DNA from 3 places in the Pediococcus acidilactici genome. Region 2 is predicted to be linked to each of the others. Evidence: predicted binding sites of a transcription regulator. Region 2 holds the regulator's gene; each other region holds the start of a gene.
What was found. The regulator NrdR, encoded in region 2, represses ribonucleotide reductase genes. The targets are predictions, from matches to a motif close to ACACNATATATNGTGT.

Region 1 (3,218 bases), 320 kb from region 2:
ATCAGCGTTCTTCCAAGCTTGTAAGAAGCTCCGGCAACCCATGGGCGCCTTAAAGTTTCCGGTTAATTCCACAATTTTGTCGTACATTAAAACGTCGGGATACATCCGTTTAGTTGCGCACTCTACGGCCAACTGTTTGATATCGTAGTTGGGATCTTCCGGATTTAAATTTATTCCGCGCTTAATTGAAAAGACCAACTTCGGGAAAATTGCGGTCCGGTGCTGCTTACCGAGTCCCTTAATGCGAACTTTTAAAATTGCCTTTTGAATTTCCCGTTCGATCCACGAAGTTCCCAGACCAAATCCCACCGTGGTAAACGGCGTTTGTCCGTTGGATGAAAACAGCGTGTTAACTTCGTACTCTAACGCTTGCATTGCGTCGTAAATATCTTTCTTGGTTTTTTCCTTAGCAAAGGCCTCCCGTTGTTCGGGGAGCACCCATTTTTCGGCTTCCTTCAAGTGCTTTTCGTAATTTAATTTTGCGTAAGGCGCCAACATTTCATCCGTCCGGTCTGACGAACACCCTCCGTATTGGCTCGATGCGACGTTCGCAATAATCTGCGACATTTGGGCGGTTGCAGTTTGAATCGACTTAGGCGACTCTACTTCCGCGTTTCCAATCTTAAAACCATTCGCTAGCATACTCTTGAAGTCAATCAAGCAGCAGTTGGTCATTGAAGTTAGCGGTGAATAGTCCAAGTCATGAAAATGAATATCGCCGCGCAAGTGAGCCTTTGCTACGGTCTGTGGCATCATCGTTAATCCAAATGATTTGCCGACCATTCCGGCCGTTAAGTCCCGACGGGTGCTGAAAATATTACTGTCCTTATTAGCATTTTCGTGAACTACCGTATCCCTTCCATCAAATAACTGGCTTAATTTATTTTGCGGGTCAATCGCGGCCTGCCACTTGGCTTCATCGGCTTGCCGATATTCAGCATATTTTTCCCACAAGTCGTCCCGTTGATAATCATGGAGGATCGCTTTGAAGACTGCCCGAATTTGTTCTACCGTTAGCGGCGACGCCATTTGCGTTAACTGTTCTAAAATTGCTTGCGTAATATTTTGCCGTTCAACATCGTCCGTGGTTAATTGATCAACCACTAGCGCGATTTTATAGGGATAAAATTGCATCCTTTCCCCATCTGCTTTAACTACTTGTTTTTGACGTAATTCAGTCCAAGCGTCGGTTGCGATTGCTTGCGAATTGATCATTTTAACCACCCGTCCTTTTCTAATTTTTTATTCCAATCTCGTTCAATTCTCGCTATAATAAACAGCGTTATTATTTTCTGTTTATTTAAAGCTGTTTGATATTCGAAACTGGCTTGATTGGTTTCTCTTCACATCATAGATTACTCCGATTTTGCAAAAAGATAAAGGTTGAAAACACAAGATGTATGTGCTTAACGAACGATCAACCACTATATATGGTGTATGTAACGCATTTTAAAATAACAATCAAAAACCTGGTCATCGCAGTTTAGTTGCGGACCAGGTTTTTAGATTTGATTGATTTCTCATTACTACCGGCTAAAAATATTTTGTTTTACTGAACTTAATTAATGCTAAAGTGCGCGCCAAGAATCAGTTTGTTTTTCCATATTAACCACTTACCCCGAATACTAAACCACTTGTCCCTTGTCCCCATACAAACCTTTACTAGCTCCTTTATACTAATTCCAACCAAAGGAGATGACTTTATGAACACACTAATCGTTAAAAATCTAACTAAAAAATATCCCCACCAAATTGCCGTAAACCAAATTGACTTAAAAATTAAGGCTGGAGAATTCGTCGCTTTTCTTGGACCCAATGGTGCTGGAAAAACAACCACAATCAATATGTTAATTGGTTTAATTTCACCAACCAGTGGTTCCATTGAATTGGCGGGGTTGCATCCCGCAGACTCCGACTACCGAAAAAAGATTGGCGTAGTTTTTCAAAATAGCCTACTGGATAAAAAAATGTCCGTTCGGCAAAATATTCGAAGTCGGGCAAATATGTATTCCCAAACCTCTTCGAGCTGGCTCCAATTCTTGTTTAAACATTTCCACTTAAATAATCTTTTAAAACAACCCTACGGCACCCTTTCAGGCGGGCAGCGTCGGCGAGTCGACATCGTTCGCGCCCTAGTAAACCAACCGGAAGTTTTGTTCTTGGATGAACCGTCAACTGGATTGGACATTCAGACTCGCAATACCATTTGGCAAGCCATTCATAAGCTTCAACAGACCACCAAAATGACCGTGATTTTAACCACCCATTACTTAGAGGAAACGGAACAAGCTGATTACGTATACGTAATTGATCGCGGACAAATCATCGCTGACGATACTGTCACTAATTTAAAGCTTCAGTACGCGCAATACTCACTGACCTTAATTCCGAATAATCGTCTTGCTTTACAACAAGCTCTATTGAAAAATAACAGTTCATTTTCAAACGTTGCTACCGGTTTTGAATTACACGTTGCTAGTATTGACGAAATCCTCCAGATCGTTGGCCAGTACCGTGCCTTACTAACCGCTTTTGAATGTCGGCAAGGCAACATGAACGATATTTTCCTCGCACTCACCGGAAAGGAAGTTAATTAAAATGTGGTCACTAACTAAACGAAACTTATACCTTTTCTTCAGCAGTCCAAGCACCATATTTTTTTCACTCCTTGGTGCGTTAATCGCGTTTGTCCTCTACACTGTCTTTTTAAGGGATAACATTGATAGCGCCCTTATGCTTAAAAATTATAATTTACTTCTTGATCCTTGGGTGATTGGGGGAATCCTAACCGTCACCACCATTACAACCACCCTCACGGCATTTTCGCAAATGATCATTGACCGTGGAACGAAAACTTTGGCAGATTTTTTAATCACCCCGGTTGCCTACTTTAAGATTCAGTTTAGTTATATAATTAGTGCAATTACCATCAGCATCGTGATGCAATTCGGTATGCTAGCAATCATGTACACTTATTTTTCGATAACTGACCAACTGCGTTTTCCCTTTGAACAATTAGTCCCGTTATTCTTACTGATTATCTTAAGCAGCTTAGTTTGGACCGCCTTTTCTCAATTTATTCTCAGCTTTGTCACGCGCATTGAGACCTTAGGACGGTTAGGGACCATCATCGGAACCATGAGTGGCTTTCTCGCGGGAGTCTATTTACCAAGCGGAATGTTACCTGATTCAGCACAACGCTTCATTAACCTAATTCC
Region 2 (3,218 bases):
CAGTTCGCGGCAGAATTAAAAAATAAAACAATTGAAACAATTCGCCGGCGAGGAAAGTACTTGATTTTTGATTTCAGTAATCAGCTTTCAATGGTTTCCCACCTCCGGATGGAAGGAAAGTACGCGGTGGTAGACCGCGACCAACCTTACAACAAACACGACCACGTTATTTTTGAATTAGATGATGGACAGGATTTACGCTATAACGATACCCGAAAATTTGGTCGAATGGTTTTAACCCCCACGGGGCAAGAAATGCAAGTCGGGGGATTGAAGACGATCGGACCCGAACCAACGCCAGAAACGCTGACGGTAGACTACCTTACGAAGGCTCTTCGAAGTCGTAAACGGGTGATGAAAAGCTTTCTTCTAGACCAGTCGTTAATTGCGGGATTGGGCAATATTTACGCAGATGAAGTTTTATGGCTAAGTAAAATTCATCCGCAGCGCCGGTCTAATTCACTTACCGATGCCGAAATTAAATTATTACGGGAAAGTATTTTTGCCGAATTAAACGAAGCCATTGCGGCAAAGGGAACCACCGTGTTTTCTTATTTGGATGCTACTGGGCATGCCGGCAGTTTCCAAAACCAGCTGCACGTTTACCATCGCCAAGGATTACCGTGTCCACGCTGCCAAACTCCCATCGAACAAATTAAGGTAGCTCAGCGCAGTACTCATTTTTGCCCGCATTGCCAAGTTTTAACGCCAGAAAATGACTAAGATCCTTGGACTAACAGGTGGAATTGCGATGGGAAAGTCCACCATTAGTAATTTTTTGAGAGATAAAGGAATTCCAATTGTGGACGCTGACGAAATTGCCCACGCAGTTTTGGAATTTAAAGCGGTTAAGGTACAATTAGTTAAGGCATTTGGGACCCCAATTTTAAATGAACAAAAACAAGTTGACCGTAAGCAATTAGGTAAAATAGTTTTTGGGGAGTCAAAAAAACTAGGGGAGTTAAATAAAATTGTCCAACCCGTAATTCGCCAAGAGATCATCCGCCAGTTAAAAAGTTTTACGACGGAGTCCGTGGTCGTTTTAGATGCCCCAGTTTTGTTCGAACAAGGATACGAGACTTTAGTCGATTGCATTATGGTGGTTTCAACAACTCCAGCAGAACAGCTCCGCCGACTGATGGAACGGGATCATTTGACTAGTGAGGATGCTCAAAAACGAATTGACGCTCAGATGCCGATTGAAATTAAACAAAAAAAAGCGGATGTAACCATCGATAGTAGTGGTAGTATTGAAGCCACCCAAAAACAAGTGATAGAATGGCTTGTTAAACAAAATTTACTCCAGACATCCGGAAAGACCGGCGAGGTGAAATAATATGAAATGCCCACATTGTGGTAATAATGGCTCGAGAGTAGTAGATAGTCGACCAACTGATGAAGGCCGCGTAATTCGTCGTCGGCGTGAATGTGAAGATTGTGGTTTTCGTTTTACAACTTTTGAACGGGTGGAAGCCACCCCGTTATTAGTGATTAAGAAAAACGGTTCGCGAGAAGAATTTGATCGCGATAAGATTCTTAAAGGGATTGTCCGGGCAGCAGAAAAGCGACCGGTAAAAATGGAACAAATGACTGATATTGTGGACAAGGTTGAAAATAAAATTCGTTCATTGGGAGAAAGCGAAGTTTCTAGTCAAGTGATTGGAGAATACGTAATGAATATTCTTGTTGATTTAGATGAGATCGCTTATATTCGGTTTGCCAGCGTATACCGGCAATTTAAGGACATGAACGTTTTCTTGAATGAACTCCAGGATATGGTCAAAAAAGATGAAGAAGAAAAGGATCATAAGTAATGACGGAACCAATGGGTAACTTAGCACCAAACGACTCGTTTATTGTGAATACTGATCGACAAATGACCGACTACGAAAGTCGGGCATTAACGGCGCTGTATCGTCCGTTATTATCTTCGGATGCGTACAGTTTAGCAATGACGCTTTGGGAACTAAATGAAGAAGCGACGGTTTTAAATGAACAGTTTACCCATACAATATTACTGAATTGGCTGGGAATTGATTTACCAGCTATTATGGAAGCGCGAGGCCGGTTAGAAGCCTTGGGTTTGCTAAAAACTTTTCGTAAACAAGTTGATAATCGGGCGTTATTTTTGTACGTTTTGCAAGCGCCAGCTGACCCGATTACCTTTTTCAAAGACGACACGCTAAGCGCATTGTTGCTTGGTGCGGTTGGTGAAAATGAATTTGAACGGTTAAGTCGGCGGTTAATTAAACGCCAGGTTGAGCACGCCGATTTTTATGATGTCTCTAAAAATTTAGGCGACTATTTCCAAATTGGCAGCAGCGTGGTCGACAAACCAAGGCCAATCTCTGCCGTGCAAAAGCAAATTCAGCTGGACGAGCCACAAACGGATTCAGAAACGCTCAATAATAATTTTGACTTTAACTTACTTACTCAAATGCTTAGCACTAGCTTTGTGGATCGTCAAAGCCTAGAAGAAAACCGCCACCTCATTATGGTGGAACAAACTATTTACGGAATTACGGAAAGTGAAATGGCGGAACTGATTAAGTCGGCCACTAATTTTCAAGATAATCGGATTGATAGCCGAACTTTGAAGACTCGGATCGCTCAAAAATACGCCAATGCTAATCAGCAAGGCGCGAAGAAAACGGCTAGTTCAGCGGCTATGCCAACTTCGCCTACAAAGCTCAATTTAGAAGGGCTCACGGCCGAGGAGCAAACGGTGATTAAGTCAACGTATGCATTGGCTCCGGTAGACTTTATTGATCAGATTAAGCAAGAAACCGGGGGCTTTACCACCACGGCGGAAAAACGGGTAATTACCGGCATAGTGGAAACGGGTCAACTGCCGGTTAGCGTCGTTAATTTTTTGATTTTCTATGTCTTGGTTGATCAGGGCCGGGCGACGCTGAATAAAAATTTAGTTGAGGCAATCGCCAACGAGTGGATTAAAAATGGCGTAAAAACTCCGCAAAAGGCGTTAGAATTTGTGCGTGAACGCCAGGCTAAAAAGCAAAAACAAGCTACCAAGTCGTATGGAAGACGTAAGCCGGTCGTTCAGCGCGAAACCCTACCAGATTGGGCCAAAAAAGATACTAAAACTGCAACTAACAATGCTAATGATTCTCAAGCGGTGCCGACTACTGCAGAAATTAATGCAAAATTGAAAAAATTACGTGAACGGCGAAAGGAGGAGTAACAAATGGAAAATATTC
Region 3 (3,218 bases), 200 kb from region 2:
AATAACCAGTGGTGCGCCACTTAAATGAAAAAACTCGGTTGCAACAACTAAAATTACCGCCACCGCTAACGGCAACGTAATTCTTAATGACTTCATTTTTTTCTCTCCTTGCGTTGTTTACCATCGGTTAGATGCTTGGAAAAGTATTGTACATACCAGGATAAAATTATCCCGACAATCACAATGATAATTAATTTGTTCGTTTGGCTCAAATCAGATAACCAAGTTAAGACCATGATTATCGTTGACAGAATCAACAAAATCAAAGAAGTTCGATAATACGTTTTTTTCGGCATTTTAATCCCCCAAAATAAATTGATGAATGGCTTCCGCAACTCCGCTAGTGAAATCACCTTGGGTAACGTGCTTAGCCACCCGGCGAGCATCCGCAGTAGCATTCGCCACCACAACTGGCAAACCTACCTGGCTTAGCATGGCGATGTCGTTGTTATTATCCCCTAAAGCCATGATTTCATCTTTTTGAATTCCTAACCGTTTTGCTAATGCTAAGGTAGCCTTTCCCTTGTCTACGCCCCCAAGGTTAAATTCTGTATATCGATTTGAAGAAAAGGTGGCGTTCAAATCAAAGTCTACCTGGCCTAACACTTCCTTACGGATTGCTTCCCGCTTTTTTGGATCGTGGTTCATAGTAATAATTTTAACGATGGGTTGGCCCGCCAACGGTTCTAACGTTTTGTACGGGTACTCCTCAACCTTAACGCCTCGCCCGGTCATGTACGCAGTATCCTCAGGATCGGGATTGTATACGTAAACGTGGTTCAAAGTGTAAATGTGGGTAGCGTAGTCTAACCGTTGTTTGACCACGTCAAAAATTTGAGTTGCCTGAGTTGCCGACAATGCGTTAACTTGAAGTACTCGGCAATCTTTATTTTCCACAATCGCTCCGCCATTATAAGAAATTACGTATTCGTCCGGTTGATCGCGCAATCCCAATTGCTCTAGTAATGGCTGAACTGATTGAAATCCGCGTCCCGTGTTAGGCACAAATTTTACTCCTAATGCAGTAGCTTTTTTGATTGCTTGAATATTAACCTCTGAAACGCCAGTGGGGCCCACTAACGTTTCGTCTAAATCACTAACGACTAATTTTATCATAGTTTATCCTTCAATCCATTCGTTTACTTTAGACGCATAAGCATCTAAATAATATTATTTTTGGTTTTGTAGTGCCGCCTTGTCAGCTAATTTTAGTCGGCAGATCTAAGTTAGCTGAGTTGTTTGAGTTTGGCTCTTGAATGCTTAGCCTAAACGGGCTCCTGAACCCAATCTCTTCCGGCTAACCTAATTACGTGATCAATTGCCAAGAGCGCGATTAATCCAGGTTCTATGCCACCTAGTCAAAACGGGCAAAAAGCCTTAGCCTTCTCCGGTTAACCAAGCATGAAGACGAATCTCAAACCCAGATTCATCTTCATGCTCAGTTAATCCTCAAAGACTGCCCAAGGCTTTTCGCCCTCTCCATCATATCCCACCTTGGTAGCGCTTTTCAAACCTTTCTTTAATGGTCGACGGGGTTTATTTTTTACCCGGATCAAAACCAGCAAGCAGTTTTTTTATCAAAATTCAAGGTTGTTTTGCCCCGAAATTCTTTATACAATATGTTGTGGCTATCTGGAAATTTAGGAATATTTAGTACTAGATTTCGGCGGCAAAAAACAAAAAGAGGGGCATTTTATGGTGATAATTACAGCAGGAATGATCGGCGTTGGTAAGACTACTTTGACGGGAAAAATTGCTGAATATTACGGGACACAGGCTTTTTATGAACCGGTTGGCGATAATCCAGTTTTACCGCTCTATTATTCAGACCCAAAAAGTTACGGATTTCTACTCCAAATTTACTTTTTGAACAAACGTTTTCAAATGATTAAGAAGGCGTTGGCTGATGACAATAACGTCTTGGATCGCTCAATTTACGAAGACGCCTTGTTTACTCGCGAAAATAACAAGGAAGGTAACATTACCGACACTGAATTCGAAGTCTACATGAACCTTCTTGATAACATGATGAACGAGTTGCAAGAGCTCCCTAAAAAAGCACCCGATTTAATGGTCTACGCAGAAACCGACTTTGACACCATCCTCTACCGGATCCGTAAGCGCGGTCGTGACTACGAACAATTCGACAATAATCCAGAATTAGAGTCTTACTACTACAAAATGTGGTCAGCTTATAAAGAATGGTATGAAGAATACGATGCAAGTCCTAAGATGAAGATTGATTTACAAAAATATGATTTATCAAACGACGACAACACCAAAATCATTCTTAGTCAAATCGACCGTAAACTAAAAGAAATCCGGGTTGAGGAACCTGTTCATAAGGCAATTTAGTTTAAGTAACCATCTTAATGTATACCATTATTACGTAAAACATTTTATTCAGTTACTAACCAAATTTCCATCAAAAGCTAGAAAGGCATCTAAACTAATTTAGAGCGCTTTTCTAGCTTTTATTTTTACTTCCAAGCATGTGAAATAATTCCTATACCATTTCGCAATCACTTATTGTAAACGCTACCAAATGTGCTTATAATTTAATTGTACTAAAAATCAAAGGAGGAATCACCATGTCTAAACCACGCACCCGCTGGTACACTACCGTTAGCATAGTCGTTATGTTTCTGTTTTCCCTCACCGTCACTTCGGCCAAGGCCCAATCCAACCCCGCCGATCTAGACGGTCAATCTGCCACCACCATTACCAAACAACTCAAAAATCACCAATACGATGAGCAAGCGTTAATGCAGTATACATATCAAAAAATTAACCAGCAAAATCCCAGTCTCAACAACGTCATTTACCAAAATCCTTCCGACGCACTAAAACAACTGCAGTCCCTACAAAAAACTGATCGGCAACAGCCTTTTTACGGCGTCCCGCTTTTAATCAAGGGGTTGGGACAAGCATATCAAGGTTATCCCAACACCGATGGACTGCCTTTCTTAAAAAAGGAAACTTATCCCACCACCAAAGTATTCGTCAAAAAATTGCAAAAAATGGGTTTCGTGATCCTTGGAGAAACTAACTATCCAGAAATGGGCTTAATTAACATCACCAATTCTAATTTAAACGGGGTCGCCCACAACCCATGGAATTTACTATTTAATACCGGCGGTTCTTCCGGTGGTGCAACGGCAAGCGTAGCCGCTAACGAAGTTCCGATTGCGACTGGAAACGATGCCGGTGGCTCTCTA

Region 1: nrdD (anaerobic ribonucleoside-triphosphate reductase) is a predicted target of NrdR. The motif match lies at 1,422-1,437, and genes of this name have one in related genera.
Region 3: I6H64_RS05775 (deoxynucleoside kinase) is a predicted target of NrdR. The motif match lies at 1,613-1,628, and genes of this name have one in related genera.

The regions. Positions count from the first base shown of each region.
Region 1 is NZ_CP066046.1:1,278,143-1,281,360, forward strand. It holds gene nrdD (anaerobic ribonucleoside-triphosphate reductase) at 1-1,215, opposite strand, end outside; gene I6H64_RS06440 (ABC transporter ATP-binding protein) at 1,704-2,597, shown strand; gene I6H64_RS06445 (ABC transporter permease) at 2,599-3,218, shown strand, end outside.
Region 2 is NZ_CP066046.1:961,229-964,446, reverse strand. It holds gene mutM (bifunctional DNA-formamidopyrimidine glycosylase/DNA-(apurinic or apyrimidinic site) lyase) at 1-723, shown strand, start outside; gene coaE (dephospho-CoA kinase) at 716-1,336, shown strand; gene nrdR (transcriptional regulator NrdR) at 1,338-1,814, shown strand; gene I6H64_RS04845 (replication initiation and membrane attachment family protein) at 1,814-3,202, shown strand; gene dnaI (primosomal protein DnaI) at 3,206-3,218, shown strand, end outside.
Region 3 is NZ_CP066046.1:1,157,121-1,160,338, forward strand. It holds gene I6H64_RS05765 (hypothetical protein) at 1-96, opposite strand, end outside; gene I6H64_RS05770 (Cof-type HAD-IIB family hydrolase) at 298-1,116, opposite strand; gene I6H64_RS05775 (deoxynucleoside kinase) at 1,696-2,355, shown strand; gene I6H64_RS05780 (amidase family protein) at 2,592-3,218, shown strand, end outside.